DNA from 3 places in the Paraburkholderia sp. BR14312 genome. Region 1 is predicted to be linked to each of the others. Evidence: riboswitches for the same ligand, from Rfam matches in the RefSeq annotation. Region 1 holds a riboswitch; each other region holds the start of a gene.
What was found. A riboswitch is a leader RNA that binds a small molecule or an ion and turns the genes downstream of it on or off. The one in region 1 is predicted to bind cobalamin.
Positions count from the first base shown of each region.

Region 2: it holds a riboswitch for cobalamin, as region 1 does, so the genes downstream of both, AB3X98_RS22465 (CbtB domain-containing protein) here and AB3X98_RS04040 (porin) in region 1, are expected to answer to the same signal.
Region 3: it holds a riboswitch for cobalamin, as region 1 does, so the genes downstream of both, cobG (precorrin-3B synthase) here and AB3X98_RS04040 (porin) in region 1, are expected to answer to the same signal.

Region 1 covers NZ_JBFPKI010000001.1:892,643-898,988, forward strand. The annotation lists gene AB3X98_RS04030 (glutamine cyclotransferase) at 1-377, shown strand, start outside; gene AB3X98_RS04035 (TonB-dependent receptor) at 426-2,366, opposite strand; cobalamin riboswitch at 2,469-2,651, opposite strand; cobalamin riboswitch at 2,742-2,876, shown strand; gene AB3X98_RS04040 (porin) at 2,933-4,027, shown strand; gene AB3X98_RS04045 (phosphatase PAP2 family protein) at 4,085-6,046, opposite strand; gene AB3X98_RS04050 (MFS transporter) at 6,204-6,346, opposite strand, start outside.
Region 2 covers NZ_JBFPKI010000007.1:491,514-497,859, reverse strand. The annotation lists gene AB3X98_RS22470 (histidine phosphatase family protein) at 1-604, opposite strand, end outside; cobalamin riboswitch at 649-794, shown strand; gene AB3X98_RS22465 (CbtB domain-containing protein) at 834-1,052, shown strand; gene AB3X98_RS22460 (CbtA family protein) at 1,066-1,818, shown strand; gene AB3X98_RS22455 (ABC transporter permease) at 2,138-2,827, shown strand; gene AB3X98_RS22450 (ABC transporter permease) at 2,841-3,554, shown strand; gene AB3X98_RS22445 (ABC transporter ATP-binding protein) at 3,578-4,366, shown strand; gene AB3X98_RS22440 (GlxA family transcriptional regulator) at 4,523-5,494, shown strand; gene AB3X98_RS22435 (aspartate aminotransferase family protein) at 5,724-6,346, shown strand, end outside.
Region 3 covers NZ_JBFPKI010000009.1:332,914-339,259, reverse strand. The annotation lists gene AB3X98_RS25995 (precorrin-2 C(20)-methyltransferase) at 1-329, opposite strand, end outside; gene AB3X98_RS25990 (precorrin-8X methylmutase) at 330-956, opposite strand; gene cobG (precorrin-3B synthase) at 949-2,334, opposite strand; cobalamin riboswitch at 2,430-2,617, opposite strand; gene cbiE (precorrin-6y C5,15-methyltransferase (decarboxylating) subunit CbiE) at 2,803-4,029, shown strand; gene AB3X98_RS25975 (cobalt-precorrin-6A reductase) at 4,026-4,769, shown strand; gene cobM (precorrin-4 C(11)-methyltransferase) at 4,766-5,503, shown strand; gene AB3X98_RS25965 (MarR family winged helix-turn-helix transcriptional regulator) at 5,500-5,946, opposite strand; gene AB3X98_RS25960 (hypothetical protein) at 6,050-6,346, shown strand, end outside.

The sequences.
Region 1 (6,346 bases):
CGATTCCCGCGCCCGGAGGCGGCGGCGACTCGGGGCTCGCGTGGGCGGACGGGACGCTCTGGGTCGGGGTGTATCGCGAGCGCAAGATCCATCAGGTCGATCCGCAGACGGGCGCGATCCTGCGCACGCTCGAATCGAGCCGCTTCGTCACGGGCGTGACGTGGGTGGACGGTGAACTGTGGCACGGCACCTGGGAAGGCGACGAGAGCGATTTGCGGCGTATCGATCCGGGCACGGGCGAACTGCTGGAACAGCTCGACATGCCGCCCGGCACCGCCGTTTCGGGGCTGGAGTCCGATGGCGGCGAGCAGTTTTTCTGCGGCGGCGGGAATAGTGGGAAGATTCGCGCGGTGCGGCGTCCGAAGCGCGAGGGCTAGGCGAGCGGGCGCGCGAAACGCTTGAACGCACCCGCTCGCACGCAACGCTCAGAACGTATAGGTCACCTTGCCAAACGCCGTGCGCCCCAGCGTGTTGTACCCGTATGCGGTCACGTACTGCCGGTTGAACACGTTCGCCAGCGTGGCCGATAGCGCGAGATGCGCATTGACCTTGTACGTCGCGCGCAGGCTCACCGTCGTCCATGAAGGCAGGTAGATCGTGTTGAGCTGGTCGTCGAACGTCGAGCCGTTATACAGCAGCGAAACGCCGGTGCTGAGCGCGTGGAGCTGGAACTCGTCCCACGTGTGATCCACGCTCAGGCTCACCGTCTGGCGCGGGCGGCGATTGAGCCAGGTCTGGTCGGTCACGTCCTGCGGATTCAGAATCCCCACCGTGAGGCTCACCGGCGTGTACTGGCCGAGCGTGCCCTTGTACGAGAGGTCGAGACCTTGAATGTGCGCGCGGCCCACGTTCACGGGCAGGAAGGTCTGCGAGTTGTACGTGATGAGATCGTGCACGCGCGTGTCGTACACGGCCGCCGTGAACGTGCCGATGGACGTGGTGGCATCGAGCGCGGCTTCGACCGAGTCGCTGCGCTCGGGCAGCAGGTTGGGATTCGAGTAGCCCGGATAGTAGAGGTCGTTGAACGTCGGCAGGCGGAACGCATTGCCGTACGAAACGCGCGCCGTGTAGACCGGCGTGATGGCCCACGAGAGCGCGACATTGCCCGTATTCACCGATTGCCCCTGCACGATTTCGTGCCGCCCCGCCAGAAACAGCGTGACGGGTCCGAGCGTGGTCGACTGATGCATCGACACGGCCGAATCGTTGCGCGCGGGCAGCCCGCCCGGCACGTCCACGGGCAGGAACGCCAGCTCGCGGGTGTAGTCGTAGGCGAGCTTGGTCTCGCCGTCGAGCGGCATGCCGAAGAGCGTGTGGCCCCTTTCCTGATGCGTGATCGAGGTGGAGGTGGAAAAGCGCGTCGAGTCGATTTCGTCGGTCGGGATCGTCGGGTCGTTCGAATAGAGGAACTGACGGTCCGTCGCGTAGCCCACCGACTGGTCGAGCTGCGTGGTCGGCGTGATGTCGAGGTGGAACGCGAGACCGGTCGTGAGCTGCGTGTCGCGCTGCCGGTCGTTGCCTCCCGCGTTGTCGTAGGAGAGATCGGAGCGGTGGTAGAGCGCGAAGGTCGAGATCGACCAGTTGTCGTGCGCGTAGCCAAGGCGCGCGTCGAGGTTCTGCGCGTGGTATGGATTGCGGCCGTCTTCGTGGCCGTAGGCCCCGGTCTGCGTCGCGTCGATGCCCGCCGTGTTGTAGTCGTGCAGGCCCAACGAGTAGGTGAGGCCGCTCAGTGCGGAAAGCGGCCCTGTCGAGCCGATCGAGCCCGAGGTGCGCACCTGCGAGTCGAAGGTCTTGTTCGAGCCGCCGCCGAACGAGACGGTGGTCTGGTTCGGCTGGTTCGACGCATGGCGCGTGAAGAGCTGCACGACGCCGCCCATGGCGTCCGCGCCGAACGAGGCGGCCGCGGGGCCCGAGATCACCTCGACGCGGTCGAACGAGGCAGTCGCAAGATCGGCCCATTCTGCCGTGCCCGTGGTGACGGAGCCTATGCGTATGCCGTCGATGAACACGGCCACCTGGTCGGCCGACGAGCCGCGAATGCTGACCCCCGTGTACGACCCCGGGCCGCCGGTCTGCGAGACGGTGACACCCGGCAGCGTGGCGAGCGCCTGCGCGATGCTGGGGTCGACGGGGGACACGCGCTCGAGGTCCTGGCGCGTAAGCACCTGGGTGGTTGCATAGCGCTGATCGAACGATTGTGGCAGATGCTGCGCGTCGCCCACGACGAGGATATTGGGCAGCGTGGTGTCGCCGCCGGCTTGCTGCGGCGCCTGGGCGGACGATGCATTGGCGGCGTCGGCGGCATGCGCGGTTTGCCACGCCCAGGCGAGCGCGGCGGAAGTCAATACGAATTGGCGAAACTTCATGATGCGGTGGCTGGAAACAGCTCCTGAAATACGGGCTGTCCGTGCAACGGGCGATCGCCACGCGGGCGGTGCTTGCGCATTGGGGATCCCCGCCCGCTGCGGCTGCTGGACTCGGTTGATGGCAGGTCTCCTGGCTCGCGGGTCGACATCCGCAGCCGGCCTTCCCGGTTTCCCAGTGGCCTTCTCTGGCATGGACTCGCCGCTTACAGTTGCGGGGGCAGCCGCAGTCTTGCACTGCGTTCCCTTTTGATCCCGTCGCCGGGAACCATCAGGGCGCAAGGGTAAGGGCCGCGCAATCGGTGCGTCAACCTTTGACGAGCGTCGTGTGGCAAAAACACCCGGTTTGGCTGCTCCCGCAACTTACGCTATCCTTGCGGCTGTTTTTCGCGCGTAGGCGCTGCACAAGCGAAACGCAGCAGGGAAGCCGGTGAGAATCCGGCGCGGTCGCGCCACTGTGACCGGCGGTCAATCGAGCCAGAAGTCAGACCTCGCTACGTCCTCGCCGCATCGAGCGGGGGCGGACGGCGCTCGTCCACGCAATCCCACCTACACAAACAAGACGACTCATGAACAAGAACATTCTCGCCGTCCTGGGTGGGACGGCATTGGCATTCACCGGCGCTGGCGCCTCGGCGCAGCAGGTCACGTTGTACGGTGAGATGGACGCGAGCGTCGACTATGTCAGCGACGTTGGCGGCCGCACCCAATATCGTGCAGGCTCGGGTCTTGTCGACGGCAGCTTCTGGGGCCTGCAGGGCACTGAGGACCTCGGCGGCGGCAACGCCGCGATCTTTCGCCTCGAGCGCGGCTTCTCGGCCACCTCTGGCGAAGCCTTCAACGACCATCCGTTCTACGTTGGTCTGCAATCCGAACGACTCGGCACGATCACGCTAGGCCGCCAGTACGACACGATGCACGACTACTTCGCCCCGTTCACGCTAACGGGCGGCGCGGGCGGCACGGCATTCGCGCATCCGTTCGACAACGACAACGCCAACAATTCGTGGCTCGCCTCGAACGCCGTGAAGTACGCGAGCGCAACGTACGGTGGTTTCAGCGCCGGCGCGATGTACGCGTTTTCGAACGAGGCGGGGCGCTTCGCGCAAAATCGCGCTTACGGCTTCGGCGTCCATTACGAAGGCGGCCCGTTCAGCGCAGGCGTGGCGTGGATGCACATCAACGGACGCGGCGCCTCTTCGGTGGGTGCGTACGATACATCGGTGCTGCCGGGTGCGGGCCTCGTGCCGACCGAGGTCGCGGTGCAGCGCGAAGACACCATCGGCGCGGGCATGAGCTACGCGCTGGGAGACGTCACGCTTGGCGCGGCCTGGTCGCGTTCCATTCATACCGGTGTCAGCGAGGCCGACGGCGGCGCGCCCTTGCCTTCGATCGCATTCAGCAATTACGAAGTGAATGCGCTATGGCAGGTGACGCCAGCGTTCTCGCTCGCGGGCATGTATGCCTATACGGGCGCGACCTCCGCGCATTGGCATCAAGGCGCGCTGCAGGCCGGCTATCAACTGTCCAAACGCACGGACGTTTATACCGAGGCGATCTATCAGCGCGCGTCGTCCGGTGCGCTTGCGATGATCAACACCTGCGACCCGTCGGGCGGCCGCAACCAGGTGCTCGTGGCCGCGGGCATCCGGCATCGCTTCTGATGCGTAAAAAAGGCCCCGAACCGTTGCGATTCGGGGCCTTTATACTGCGTGGCTACATCACGAAGCCGAGAGCTTCACCGAAACGCCGGTCGAAGAATAAACGGGCGTGGCCTTGAAGCCATCGACCGTGACGGTCGCGAATTTCACCGATGCGCCGCTGCCGTCGATCACGTCGATCGTGTCGCCCGCTTTCGGCGTATAGCCGTTCACGAACTTCACATGCAGCGTGCCGCCCGCCACCGTGAGCTGGCCGCCCACACGCAGGCGTCCGCCGCCGTTGCCGTCGATATCGAGTTCGAGCGTCGTGCCGTCGAGCTGCGTGTACTTGCCCGCCACCGTCAACGGTGCGCTCGTCGCCACGGTCACGCCGCCGCCGGACCCGACGTACACGTCGCCGTTGCCGAAGGCCGTGGTCGACGCTGCAGCGAGCATGCCGCCGCTCACCTGTGAGCCGCCCGTGTAGCTGTTATTGCCCGCAAGCGTGAGCGTGCCGCTGCCCTGCAGCGTGAGCTTGCCCGAGCCGGCGATGTCGTTGCGCCAGGTGTCGGCGGCGTTGAAGCCGCCCTGGGTCGCGTCCATCGCCACGATCACATTGCCGTTGAACGCACCATAACCATCTGCAGCACTAAACATGTTCAGACGGCCCCAGCCCTCGGCGTCGTCCATGACCGGATAGCCCGAGACGACTTCGGTCGTCTTCAGCACGATGCGGCGCTGGTCGGCGCTCAGGTACGGGAAGCGCGTTTCGAGCAGTACCTCGGCGCCCTTGGGCACGACGGGCGGCGCTTCGGTGGATTCGATCTGGCTGAAACCGAACGTCATGCGGCGCGCGAACTCCGACTTGTTGGTCGCATAGTCGGCAAAGCGGTCGGTCGCGGTCGTGGACGAATGCGCGAAGGCGGGGAAGGTCGTGGCGCTCGTGCCGGTGGCCTGTTCGAGCGCGCTGTGCGCCTGCGTATAGGCCGCGCTCTTGAGCGTGGCGTTCGCGGGATCGTAGAGATTCGCGGCAGTGGCGGCCAGCGCGAACATGCGGCCGCCGATCACGTCGAGCGGCGAATGCATGCCCGCGAGAATGCGGTTTTCGCCGAGCTCGAGGCCGCGGCTCGCCATTTCCTGGTAACGCTCGGGCACGAGGTACGCCATGGTCATCGCGTCGCGCATGGCTTCGGCTTCGTGGCCGCTGATGAAGCCGCCGTCTGTGGACGGCGTCGTGCTGATGGCCGGCACGAGCGTGGGGTCGACCACGACGCTCGTGCTCCAGCGGAACGGCCGCGCGTATTTGTAGAAGCGCTTGGCGGGCTCGGTGGAAGCATTGTTGCCCATCGTGTTGAGCAGGTCGACCACCTTGCCGAAGGTTGCGTTGCTCGTGCTGCCCACGCCCGTGTTGTTGCCCGAGTCGCTGTAGAGCGTCGTGGTCGCGTCCGCGGGAATCGACGTGATGCTCGTCGTCTGCTGCGCAGCCGAGCGCCAGGCGGCGGTGAGCGGCCCCATGCCGTCGGTCACGCTGTAGCCCTTGCCGCGGCGATCGTCGTAGTAGGCCGCGTCGGCCTGCGCCTGGCTGCGCTGGGTCGTCGCGGTCACGACATACTGGATGTTCGCGCTCAGCACGGTGCTGTTGAGGATCGTGCCGTTGGGCGTGCCGTCGGTGGGGACGCCCGTCCACGTCGACTGCACGACCGCGGGGAATGTGCCGTTGGCGGGCGCGGAGACGCCCGCGTCCACCAGCTGCGTGAGCGGCTGCCAGAGATCGAGAAAGCGCGCCACCACGCGCACGCCCGCATTCGTCGCGAGCGTGGCGTAACGCGCGTCGCCGCGCTGGTTGGTCGCGATGTTGTCGACAAAAGCCGGTACGTCGGGAATCGGTGCGTTGTCCACGAAGCCGGGGTCGGCTGGCGGCGCGGGAATCGCGGCGGTGGTGGCGGGATCGCTATTGCCGCCTCCACAGGCGGTCAGCGCGGCAACGCTGGTAAGCACTGCCAGGTAGACCGGCAGTGCAATTCGGTGGCGTGATGCGGGCATGCTGAGGGCTCCGTCGTCGTGATTGATGCTGTGTGGTTATTTCTACTGACGGCGGCGAATTATGCTTACCCTCGATTACTCCCTAATTACCAATTTATTACGCAGATGTTAAACGGGAATGGAAATGAAGTGCGTAGAAGTATTTCGCGGCGTCCATTTACGGCTGCGCCTCGAGATAACCGACCCGCACGGGCGGCACGAACCACGCAAGACACAGGCCGGCCAGCGCGGCCACGGCAGCGACGATCAGGCCCATGTGGATCGAATCCACGAGCGCGCTGCGCGCCGAGTTCATCATCG
Region 2 (6,346 bases), on a different contig from region 1:
AGCCGTGCTCTGTGCGGCGTAGGGCCGTCACGGAAAGCGGCGCGATTTCGATCGAGCGAAACCCCTCCGACGGCGCGCCCAGCGCGTGAAGAATCGCCGCCCGGATCACGCTCGCGTGCGTGAAGGCGACCACGTTGTGCCCCGAGTCGGGCACCGCATCGAGCCAGGCGCTGACGCGCGCGCGGACATCGTCGAACGATTCGCCGCCGCCTGGCGGCCGAAAGCCCGGATCGCGCGTCCAGGCCGCAAGGGCCTCGGGCGCTTCACGCGCGAGATCCGTCAGGCGCTGGCCTTGCCATGCACCGAAGGCGGCTTCGGCGAGCGCTTCAGCTGGCGTTGCCCCCGCGAAGCCTGCCGCGCGTGCGCTCGCGCGGGCGATCGCGGTGGGACTCGTGAGCGCGCGCGGCGCCTCGCCATTGCGATTACCACCGGCCAGCCCCGCGTGCCAGCGCTCGCGCCAGGCGGCAAGCGCCTCGAGTGCGCGCGCGTCGAGCGCTGCTTCGGCGTCTTCACCCGCAACAGGCACTTCAGGCGCTTGCGGGAACGTGCCCGAGCGCAGCGCAGCGTTCGCCGCATGGCTCACCAGCCAGACTGTCGTCGACATGCTTTTCCTTATGCTTCACTACTCTTTAGCTGACATCCGGGCCGCGGCCGGCCGCCGCAGCGCGTAGAATACAGGCTCCACGACACGCGGAAGCCGGTGCAAGTCCGGCGCGGTCGCGCCACTGTAACTGGTTGCCGTCGAAAACATCGAAGCAACGGAAGTCAGACCTGCGCGTCGTGAACCACTCTTTCAACGACTAGCGGGGCGCGTAACCCCAGGAGAAGTCAGCATGTCCGAAACCTCATTCCCCTTGCAGCACGCCCCGGCCGCGCCGGCGCCCATTGCGCTGCGAGACATCCTGCCCTGGGCGATCTTCGGCGGCCTCATGCTGCTGCTGGCCCTGTACTTCGTGGGCGCCGAGCAGGGCGCCACGTCGATCTTCCCGGGCATGTACGTCCACGAGTTCGTTCACGACGGCCGCCATCTGCTCGGCTTCCCCTGCCACTGACCGGGAGCTGACCATGGTTGGCAAGTTGCTGGTGCGCGGCATGCTCGCAGGCATCGCCGCGGGACTTCTCACGTTCGGCTTCGCGAAGATCGCGGGCGAGCCCCAGGTCGATCAGGCGATCTCCTTCGAGGAGAAAGCCGACGCCGCGAAGGGCGAAGCGCCCGAGCCCGAAATCGTCAGCCGCAAGACCCAGGCGAGCGTCGGTCTCTTCACGGGCGTCATGGTCTATGGCGCGTCGATCGGCGGACTCTTTGCGCTCGTCTTCGCGTATGCCAATGGTCGCGTGGGGCGTCTTTCGCCGCGCGCGCTCTCGGCCTGGCTCGCGCTCGCGGCGTTCGTCGCGATCTACCTGGTGCCGAACATCAAGTATCCGGCGAATCCGCCCTCGGTCGGCGACCCGGAGACGATCGGCTATCGCACCGGGCTCTTCTTCCTGATGATCGCGATCTCGATCGCCGTGTCGGTGTTCTCGCTCAAGGTGCGCGCCGCTTTCGTGCCGCGTCTGGGCGTCTGGAACGCGTCGATCGTGGCGCTCGTGCTGTTCGTCGTCGTGATCGGCGCGGTCCAGCTCGCGCTGCCGACGATCAACGAGGTGCCCGCCGCGTTCCCGGCCGTGCTGCTGTGGAAGTTCCGCACGGTGTCGATCGGTATGCAGCTCATTCTCTGGACCACGATCGGCCTGCTGTTTGGCGCGCTCGCCGAAAAGCTGCCTGGCGCGAATGCCCGTGCGGGCAGCGCACACGGCACGCAAACGCGCGCCACTTAAGCTCCGCTGGGGTCGCCGGGGCGCACGCCGCGCGCCTATCGAAAAAGCGACCCCAAACTTGCGTAAATGCCCCGCGCGCCTCGCGTGCCGGGGCATTTTTTTTCGCCTTTCAAAAGCATCGCGCCCGCGGCTGTGCGGGCCTGATCCGCACGCGCCGACGCGTCGCGCGGCAATGCTGCACTGCAATATCCGCGCCGCACGAGTTTGAGCAATCCATTTTGCACTGAGACGATCCGCGCCAGTTCATCGGTTTCAGCGGCGCCCACGTGCCGCGCGAGGCCGCCCGAAACGACAAAACAACTTTGTTCCGGAGACGCGCGTGATCCTTTACGGCTTTGGCCCGGTGCTGCTCGCCGGCACGATCCAGACCATCGAACTTTCGCTCCTCTCGCTCGGCGTGGCCGTGCTGCTCGGTCTGGCTGGCGCGGCGGCCAAGCTCTCGTTCAACCGGCCGCTCGCCGCCGTGGCGACCGCCTACACGACGCTGATCCGCTCGGTGCCCGACCTCGTGCTGATGCTGCTGCTCTTCTACAGCATCCAGATCGGCGTGAACGAGGCCACCGACGCGCTCGGCATGGCGCAGATCGATATCGATCCGTTCGTGGCCGGCGTCGTCACGCTCGGCTTCATTTACGGCGCGTACTTCACCGAAACGTTCCGCGGCGCGTTTCTCGCGGTGCCGCGCGGCCAGCTCGAAGCGGGGCACGCCTACGGCATGAGCGGCGCGCGCGTGTTCGCCCGCATCCTCTTCCCGCAGATGATGCGTTTCGCGCTGCCCGGCATCGGCAACAACTGGCAGGTGCTCGTGAAGGCAACGGCGCTCGTGTCGATCATCGGTCTCGCCGATGTCGTGAAGGCCGCCCAGGACGCGGGCCGCAGCACCTTCAACCTGTTCTTCTTCCTCGTGATCGCGGCGCTCATCTACCTCGCGATCACCACGCTCTCGAACTTCGCGCTCGTCTGGCTCGAACGCCGCTATTCGGTGGGCGTGCGTCACGCGCAACTGTGAGGACAAGGCCGTCATGAACGAAATCATCCAGCAATTCGGCCGCGCGTTCCTCTACTGGGACGGCGAGCATGTCTCGGGCCTCGCGATGACGCTGTGGCTGCTCGTGATCTCCGTCGCCTTCGGGTTCGTGTGCGCGGTGCCGCTCGCCGTGGCGCGCGTCTCGAGCCGCCGCTGGCTCTCGCTGCCGGTGCGCTTCTACACCTACGTGTTTCGCGGCACGCCGCTCTACGTGCAGTTGCTGCTCATCTACACGGGCGTGTACAGTCTCGCATTCATCCGTTCGGAGCCGCTGCTCGACGCGTTCTTTCGCAGCGGCCTGAACTGCGCCGTGCTCGCGTTCGCGCTCAACACCTGTGCGTACACGACGGAGATCTTCGCGGGTGCGATTCGCGCGACCACCCACGGCGAAGTGGAAGCGGCTCGCGCCTACGGCATGAGCCCGTTCACGATGTACTGGCGCGTGATCCTGCCTTCGGCGCTGCGCCGCGCACTGCCGCTGTACAGTAACGAAGTGATCCTGATGCTGCACGCGACCACGGTGGCCTTCACCGCGACGGTGCCCGACATCCTCAAGGTCGCGCGCGACGCCAACTCGGCCACCTACCGCTCGTTCGAGTCGTTCGGCCTCGCGGCGCTGATCTACTGTGCGGTATCGTTCGTGCTGGTGGCCGCGTTCCGCCGCGCCGAAAAACGCTGGCTCGGCCATCTCGCCGTGCGCACCCGCTGATTCACCGGAAACTGGAGACCATCTTGGCTCAGACGCAATCCTCAGATAGCAAGCTCGTCGCGCGCGACATCCACAAGCGCTACGGCGACAACGAGGTGCTCAAGGGCGTCTCGCTCGACGCGAAGAAGGGCGACGTGATCAGCATCATCGGCGCGAGCGGCTCGGGCAAGAGCACCTTCCTGCGCTGCATCAATTTCCTCGAGAAGCCGAACGCGGGCGAGATCGTCGTGGACGGCGAGGCCGTGCGCACGAAGGCGGGCCGCAACGGCGACCTCGACGTGGCCGATCACAAGCAGTTGCAGCGCATCCGCACCAAGCTCGCGATGGTGTTCCAGCACTTCAACCTCTGGTCGCACATGAACGTGCTCGAGAACGTGATGGAAGCGCCTATCCACGTGCTGGGCGTGCCGCGCAAGGAAGCCGAGGACCGCGCGCGGCAGTATCTGGAGAAAGTGGGCCTCGCGCCCCGCGTGGAGAAGCAATATCCGTCGCATCTTTCGGGCGGCCAGCAGCAGCGCGTGGCGATTGCGCGCGCGCTCGCGATGCATCCCGACGTGATGCTGTTCGACGAACCGACTTCGGCGCTCGACCCCGAACTCGTGGGCGAAGTGCTCAAGGTGATGCAAAAGCTCGCCGAAGAGGGCCGCACGATGATCGTCGTCACCCACGAAATGGGCTTTGCGCGCAACGTCTCGAATCATGTGATGTTCCTGCACCAGGGGCGCACGGAGGAGGAGGGCGCCCCCGCCGATGTGCTCGGCGCGCCGAAGAGCGATCGCTTGCGTCAGTTCCTCTCCGGCAGTCTCAAGTAAGCGGCGCGTTCAGTCTCGCGCCGCGTCTTGCCGATGGTCCGTTCCGCCGCTCTTCCTTCCGCTTCAGTTCCGGCCGCCGCGCCCGGGGGCCAGGCGCCGCTCGCGCGCGCCGGCCGCACGACCCAGGTGGCGATCGTCGCGCTCCCGCCGGTTTCGATGTCGGGCGTGGGCCCGATCGTCGACGCGCTCAATCTCGCGAACGAGATCGACGGCCGCGCGCTGTACCGCTGGCAGATGTGCTCATGGAACGGCCGCCCTGTGCCGCTCGCGGGCGGCGCGCAGTGGCCCGCCGACTGCGCGTTCGGCGACGCCGTTTCGGCCGACTGGCTCATCGTCGTGACCGAGCGCTACCAGCAGTTCGCCGACTACCGGCTCTTCCTCGCGAGTCTCGCGCGCGTGGGGCAGCGCACGCCGCTCGTCACGGGCATTCACCATGGCATCTGGTGGCTCGCGATGGCGGGGCAGTTGCAGGGCTACCGCGTGGCCGCGAACTGGGAGACCTTCCAGCAGTTCGCCGAGCAGTTCGAGCGCACCATCGTCACGCAGCACATCTACGAAATCGACCGCGACCGCGCGACCTGCTCGGGCGGCCAGGCCACGCTCGACTTCATGCTCGCGATGATCGGCCGCGACCACGGCCCGGAACTCGCCGAGCGCATCGCCGACGCGCTGGGCGCGAGCACGCTGCGCAGCGGCGACGAGCGCCAGCGCATTCCGTTCGTGACCGCGCCCGGCGAGCGGCACCCGCGCCTGAACGACGCGCTCAAGCTGATGGAGGCGAATATCGAGGACCCGCTCACGACCGACGAGATCGCGAATCTCGTGGGTGTGTCGCGTCGTCAGCTCGAACGGCTCTTTCGCCAGTACCTCGGCGCGATGCCGTCGAAGTACTACCTGGGCCTGCGTCTTGCCAAGGCGCGCTCGCAGTTGCAGCGCACCAGCAAGTCGGTGGTGCAGATCAGTCTCGCGTGCGGGTTTTCGTCGGCTGCGCATTTTTCGAATGCGTATCGCGAGCGTTTCGGCGTGACGCCGCGCGAGGATCGCCGCAACTGGATCGAGCGCCAGCACGGCGGAGCCGCCGCCGAGCCGCGCGCGGGCGCGCTCGTGGAGCCCCCGGAAGTCCAGTGAAACTGGCCGCGGCGCAGCAAACGCGCGGACTTGCAGGTTCCGTACGAAAAAACGCGTCGCGCCTGCGCAAGACGTTTGCCGCGAGCTTGCCTACACTGCACAGGTGTCGACGGGACCTGGCGCTTGAGCGCTTGGTCCCGTCTCATGCAAAGCCAACTAAGCGAAAGGGCGCGGCCCGAACGCACACCGACCCCGAATTCGACACGCACTGAGTAATAGAGGAATCGCCATGAACGACCAGACTGTGAGCCGCAAGACCTTCGACGAAGTGATGGTGCCGTGTTTCTCGCCCGCGCCGTTCGTGCCGGATCGCGGTGTCGGCTCGCGCGTGTGGGACACCGAGGGCCGCGATTACATCGACTTCGCCTGCGGCATCGCCGTGACCTCGCTCGGCCACGCGCATCCGGAGCTGCTGCGCGTGCTGCAGGAGCAGGGCAGCAAGCTCTGGCACATCGGCAACGGCTACACCAACGAGCCGGTGCTGCGTCTCGCGCGCCAGCTCGAAGCGCTCACGTTCGCCGACCGCGCGTTTTTCGCGAACTCGGGCGCGGAGGCCAATGAGGCGGCGCTCAAGCTCGCACGCCGCGTGGCCTTCGATCGGCACGGCGCCGACAAGTTCGAGATCGTCTCGTTCACGCAGTCGTTCCACGGCCGCACGTTCTTCACCGTGAGCGTGGGCGGCCAGCCCAAGTATTCGGAAGGCTTTGGCCCCGTGCCGGGCGGCATCACGCATCTGCCGTACAACGACATCGAAGCGGCCACGCGCGCCATCGGCGCGCAGACCTGCGCCGTGATCGTCGAGCCGGTGCAGGGCGAGGGCGGTGTGATTCCCGCCGATCCCGCGTTCCTGCG
Region 3 (6,346 bases), on a different contig from region 1:
TCGCCTTCGCAGATCACGGCCACGTCGCGTCCGGCGTCGAGATGGCGCGAAAGCGTTTGTGCCGCGCCGTCGTAGAAGTCGGCGATGATCGCTTCGTACGAGAGCGGCGGTTCGAGCGCTTCGGTCGTCACGGGGTACACGAGCGGCAGGCGTTCCTGCTCCGCTTCGAGATGGGCCTCGACGATGCCGAACGCATTGCCTTTCTTGCCCTTCGCGACGAAATACGCGACCACGGGCGCGGCCTTGAGCAGGCGCAGCGCCTTGAGCGTGAGCAGTTCGGGGTCGCCGGGGCCGACGCCAATGCCGTGCAGACGTCCTTTGCGGATCATTTATTCGGTCTCCGAAGCGAGTGCGTTGACGGCGGCGGCGGCCATCGCGCTGCCGCCGCGGCGGCCGTGCACGACGACGAAGGGCACGCCGTGACTTTCGGCTGCGAGCTGCGCCTTGGACTCGGCCGCGCCGACGAAGCCGACGGGAAAGCCGAGGATGAGCGCGGGGCGTGGGGCGCCGGCGGCAATCATGTCGAGCAGATAAAAGAGCGCGGTGGGCGCATTGCCGATCGCAACGACGCTGCCTGCCAGATGCGGCCGCCACAGTTCGAGCGCGGCTGCCGAGCGCGTGTTGCCGATCTCGCGCGCGAGATCCGGGACGGCGGGATCGTCGAGTGTGCAGATCACGGCGTTGTCCGCGGGCAAGCGCGCGCGCGTCACGCCATAAGCGACCATTTTCGCGTCGCAGAGAATCGGCGCGCCGCCCGCGAGCGCGTTGCGGCCCGCCGTGCCCGCGCCCGCGGAAAACGCGAGGTCGGCGACCACGTCGACCATGCCGCATGCATGAATCACGCGCACGGCGAGTTTTTCGAGGTCGGCGGGAATGCGCGAGAGGTCGGCTTCGGCGCGGATCGTCGCGAACGACTCGCGATAGATCGCCTGGCCGTCGCGAATGTAATCAGACATCTTGGGTACTCCGGGGCCGCTGCGCGAGTGCCAGCGCGGCGGCTTCGATCGTCAGGCTGCGCGCGACGAGCTGGCCGAAGCCGCTTTGCGTATCGTCGCGCTGGTACAGGTCGTAGTGGTCGGGGGCGCTGGCGAGCAACGTGAACGGCGCGCAATGCGCGGCTGCGCAGGAGCGCTCGCAGCCGCTCAGGTGGGCTTCGGCGCCGGGCGGCAGCAGGGCGGCGAGGCGCTGGGCGTCGGCTTTCGTGTCCGCGCGGCTTTTTGCGCATCCCGTCGAGCCGGTGCACGCGATCAGGCGCGCGAGCGGGTCGGCGCGCGAGACGATGAGACCGAGCGCGTGCAGGCGTTCGAGCGCGGCGGGCATGGCGTGCGCGGGCACGTTCGGCAGCAGCACGCCTTGCCAGGGCGTCACGCGCAGCGTCGCATCGCCCGAGTCTTCCGCGAGCGCGGCGAGTGCGCGCAGCGTTGGCGCGTCGATACGGCCGAGCGCGGGCTGCGCGCCCACGTAGCTGCGGCCGTCGGCGTGCAGCGCGTGCGCGCCGAGGCGCAGGTCGGCTGGACTCGCCGCGCGGCGCCACGCGTGCAGCGTGGCGTCGTCACGCGTCAGCGCGCATTCGCCATGCTGTTGCGCGCGCTGTAGCAGCGCATCGAGCGAATGAGTGGCGAGGACGTCGCGCATGCGGGTGGCGTCCGCGTCCGCGAGATCGAGGAACGCATGCAACAGCGCGCGCATCGATGCGCAAACGTCTTCGGCCGCGAGCGTGCCGACTGGCTGCGCCGTGGGGCAACCTGCGAGCCCCAGCGCGAAGCGCACCGTTGCGCCATAAGGCAGCGCGGCGAGCCAGATGTCGTGCGGATGCTCGAGCATCGCCACACGTTCACCGCCGTCGAGTTGCAGCGCGAACTTGGGCGAGAGTGCGGCGAAGCGTGGCTCGCGCTGCATCATGTCGATGAGCGCGGCGGCGAGTTCCGTCGTGTCCCACAACGCGTCAGGGTCGAGGCCCGCGAGCGGGCTCAGCATCACGTTGCGCAATTCGTCGGCGGCGCATGCACGCTCGACCGGGCTCGCGGCGTCGATGCCGGCAGGGCCGAGGCCTGCGTCGATCAGCGCGGCGCTCAATGCCGCTTCTTCGCCGGCGCGCACGCCGCGAATCTGCACGTTCGCGCGATTGGTCAGTTCGAGTACGCCGTTCGCGTGCGTCGACGCTGCGTCGGCGAGGGCCCGCGCACGCGCGGCGCTCAGCGCGCTGCCAGGCAGGCGGATGCGGCACAGGCCGCCGTCGCGCGCCGCGGCCACGCGCAGGAGCCCCGGGCACGCCGAGGGGCGGAGCACGGCCAATGCGGCAGCGGGCGAGACAGGCTTCGTTTCGTGTTTCAAGGCATTACCGGGTAAGCATCACGCTGGAGCGGCGCGTTGCCCGCACGGCAGGCGGGAAACGGCAGCGGTATCGGTACACCCCGTCCGATATGGGTTCGCGCGAACAGTCGGCCGGCAGGTCTCCTGGCTCGCAGGACGTGAACCGCATCGGCCTTCCCGGTAAAACCAGTGGCTCGGGTGGATGCGGTCTCGCTGCTCACAGTCGCGGGGCGGCCACAGCTTGCTGTGTTCCCTGATTGCGATCCGGAGTTAGCGCTTCAGCGCTTACTCCGGTCCCATGCAAAGCTGCGATCCGGAGTTAGCGCTTCAGCGCTTACTCCGGTCCCATGCAAAGCTCCGGTCCCATGCAAAACTGCCTTAAAGGCGCCGGCGGACACGGTATTATGCCCGTTTTCACGCGTGCTCCGCCCCACAATAGGGCTGCGGGTCCGTGGCGGTGTAGAGAAACAGGCAACGGCGGGAGAGCGAATGCAGGGCACGCAGGCATGGCTGACGGTGGTGGGCATCGGCGACGATGGATACGCGGGGCTCGGGCGCGACGCGCGGCGCGTGCTGTTCGACGCGGCCATCGTGACGGGTGGCGAACGCCATCTGGCGATGCTGCCCTCGCGCGTGCGTGCACGGCGCGAAGCGTGGCCCCAGCCGTTTAGCGTCGAGGCGCTGCTTGCGTACCGCGAGTCGAATCAGTCCGTATGCGTGCTCGCGAGCGGCGACCCCATGCTGTTCGGCGTGGGCGCGACGCTCGCGCGCCGCGTGGTGCCCGGTGAAATGCGCGTGCTGCCCGCGCCGTCGTCGCTCTCGCTCGCGGCGGCGCGCAAGGGGTGGGCGCTGCAAGATACGGCGATGGTCTCGCTCGTCGGTCGTCCGCTCGATGCGCTGCGCCGCCATCTCTACGCGCGCTCGCGCGTGCTCGCGTTGAGCGCGGATGGGCGCACGCCCGCGGCGCTTGCCGCGTTGCTCGCCGAAGCGGGCTTCGGCGCCACGCGTCTTGCCGTGTTCGAGCATCTGGGCGGCCCGCTCGAACGCCGCATAGAAGGCCGCGCCGATGCGTGGCACGTTGAAGAAGCCGCGGCGCTCAATCTGGTCGCGTTCGAATGCGAAAGCGATAGTGCGCAGACGCCCGCGCGCGGCTGGACGCTCACGCCAGGGCTTCCCGACGACGCCTACCGACACGACGGTCAGATTACGAAGCGCGACGTGCGCGCGCTCACGCTCGCGCGTCTCGCGCCGACGCCCGGCGCGTTGCTGTGGGACGTGGGCGCGGGCAGCGGCTCGATCGGCATCGAATGGATGCGTTCGCACGCCGCTTGCCGCGCGATCGCGATCGAGGCGAACGCCGAGCGTCAACGCTTCATCGAGCACAATCGCGCGGCGTTGGGCGTGCCGGGTTTGCAACTCGTTGCGGGCCGCGCGCCCGACGCGCTCGCAGGGCTCGCCGCGCCAGACGCGGTCTTTATCGGCGGCGGCGTGACCGTACCCGGCGTGCTGGACGCGTGCTGGGCGGCGCTCGCGAGCGGCGGGCGGCTCGTCGCGAACGCGGTGACGTTGCAGAGCGAAGCGGCACTCGTGGCATGGCGCGCGCAGCACGGCGGCACGCTCACGCGCGTCGGCATCGGCGAGGCGCAGCCGCTGGGCGGCTTCGACACCTGGCGTCAGGCCTTGCCCGTCACGCTTTACGAGGCCGTCAAGCCATGACGGCGCGCATCCTGCTGCTCGGCGGCACCGGCGATGCGCTGGCGATCGCGCGCACGCTCGGCCCCCAGCACGTCTACTCGCTCGCGGGCCTTGGCCGCGTGCCCGCCGATCTCGCCTGCGCGGTGCGGGTGGGCGGCTTTGGCGGAGCCGAAGGGCTCGCGCGTTTTCTCGCGGACGAAAACATCACACTGGTTTTCGACGCCACGCATCCCTATGCCGCGCAGATCAGCGCCAACGCGGCGCGTGCGTGCGAAGCGGCACACGTGCCGTACTGGGCGCTGCGGCGTGCGCCGTGGCAGCCGCAGCCCGGCGACGACTGGCGCATGGTGAGCGGCTGGGCCGGCGTGGTCGAAGCGGTCATGCCGTTCGCGCGCCCGCTCTTCACGCTCGGGCGCGAGCCGCTTGCGCATCTGAACGAGGTGCCGGAGCATCAGCACTGGACGGTTCGTTGCCTCGAAGCGCATCCTGGCCACGCCCGTGCGCGCATCATCGACGCGCGCGGGCCGTTCACGGCCGTTGGCGAGCGCACGCTCTTTACCGAAGCGCGCATCGACGTCGTGGTCAGCAAGAACAGCGGCGGCGCGGCGACCGAAGCGAAGCTCGCCGTCGCGCGCGAAATGGGCTTGCCCGTGGTGATGATGCAGCGCCCGCCGCTGCCCGACGCGCAACGTGAATTCACGTCGGCGCAAGCGGCAATCGACGCGCTCGCGAACCCTATTCAGCGGAGTTTCCACGCATGACCGTTTTCTTCATCGGCGCGGGGCCTGGCGATCCTGAACTGATCACCGTGAAAGGCCAGCGCCTCGTGCGCAATTGCCCCGTCATTCTCTACGCGGGCTCGCTCGTGCCGCCCGCCGTGCTGGAGGGCCACCGCGCGCACAAGGTGGTGGACACGGCGCCGCTCACGCTCGACGAGATCGTCGCGCTGCTCGAAAACGCGCATGCCCAGGGCTTCGACGTGGCGCGCGTGCATTCGGGCGACCCGTCGCTCTATGGCGCGATCGGCGAGCAGATCCGGCGGTTGCGTATGCTCGGTATTCCTTATGAAGTCGTGCCCGGCGTGACCGCGACCGCTGCGTGCGCGGCGGCGCTCGGCAGCGAACTCACGCTGCCCGGCATTTCGCAGACGCTCATTCTCACGCGCTACGCCACCAAAACGTCGATGCCCGAAGGCGAGCAGTTAGGCGACCTCGCGCGTCACCGAGCGACGCTCGCGATTCACCTGGGCGTGCGCCATATCGCGCGCATCGTCGAGGAATTGCTGCCGCACTACGGCGAAGATTGCCCGGTCGCGGTGATTTATCGCGCGAGCTGGCCCGACGAGGAACGCGTAACGGGCACGCTCGCGGATATCGCGCAGAAGGTGCTCGCTACGGATATCGAGCGTACCGCGCTCATTCTCGTAGGGCGCGTGCTCGAGGCGGAGGGGTTTGCGGATTCGAAGCTGTATGGGGCGCAAAAGCGCCACGACTAGGAAAGCGCGCGCAAGTGCGCGCGCAGCTTGTCCACCTCGCCCTCGGCGAACTCCTTTTCGATCTCCTCATGCGTTTGCTGCCATAGCGGAAACGCAGCGTTGAGCAGCCGATGCCCCTCGTCCGTGAGGCTCAGCAGACGGCTGCGCTTGTCTTCCGGGTCGTGCTCGATGACCACGAGACCGCGCCGCTCCAGCGGCTTGAGTGCGGCCGTGAGGGTGGTGCGGTCCATGGCGAGCAGCGACGCCACGTCTTTCATACCGGGCGGATGCGGCCGGTTCAGCGACATCAGCAGCGAAAACTGCCCGTTCGTGAGATCGAGCGGACGCAGCACGTCGTCGAAAATGCGCGCGAGATTGCGTGCCGCCCGCTGCATATGCAGACACAGGCAGCAATCGCACACCAATAGCGTGGTTTCGAAGGGAAGTTTCTTTGCGCGTGCCATGTTGCAATTATGTTGATATCAACCTATGCTGTCAAGGCCGGATGGGCGACATACCGTTGCTCCCGTTTTCAGACCAGCAACCAGACCAGCAGTTGGAGGACACATGAGCGATCAGAAACTGTTTCTCGCTGTTTTTCTCGGTACCAAAGACAACGCTCGCATGAAGGGATGGGCGGCGCTTTCCGAAGCCGATCGGCACGCGAAGGAAAAGGAGGGCATTGCGGCCTGGCACGCGTGGGTCGAAAAGCACAAGGCATCGATCGTCGATATGGGCGGCCCGCTCGGCAAGACGAAATCGATTGGCGAGCATGGCATCGCGGACACATCTAACGCGCTAACCGGCTATACCGTTTTCCGTGCTGCATCGCACGAAGAGGCAGCGAAGCTGTTCGAAGGCCAC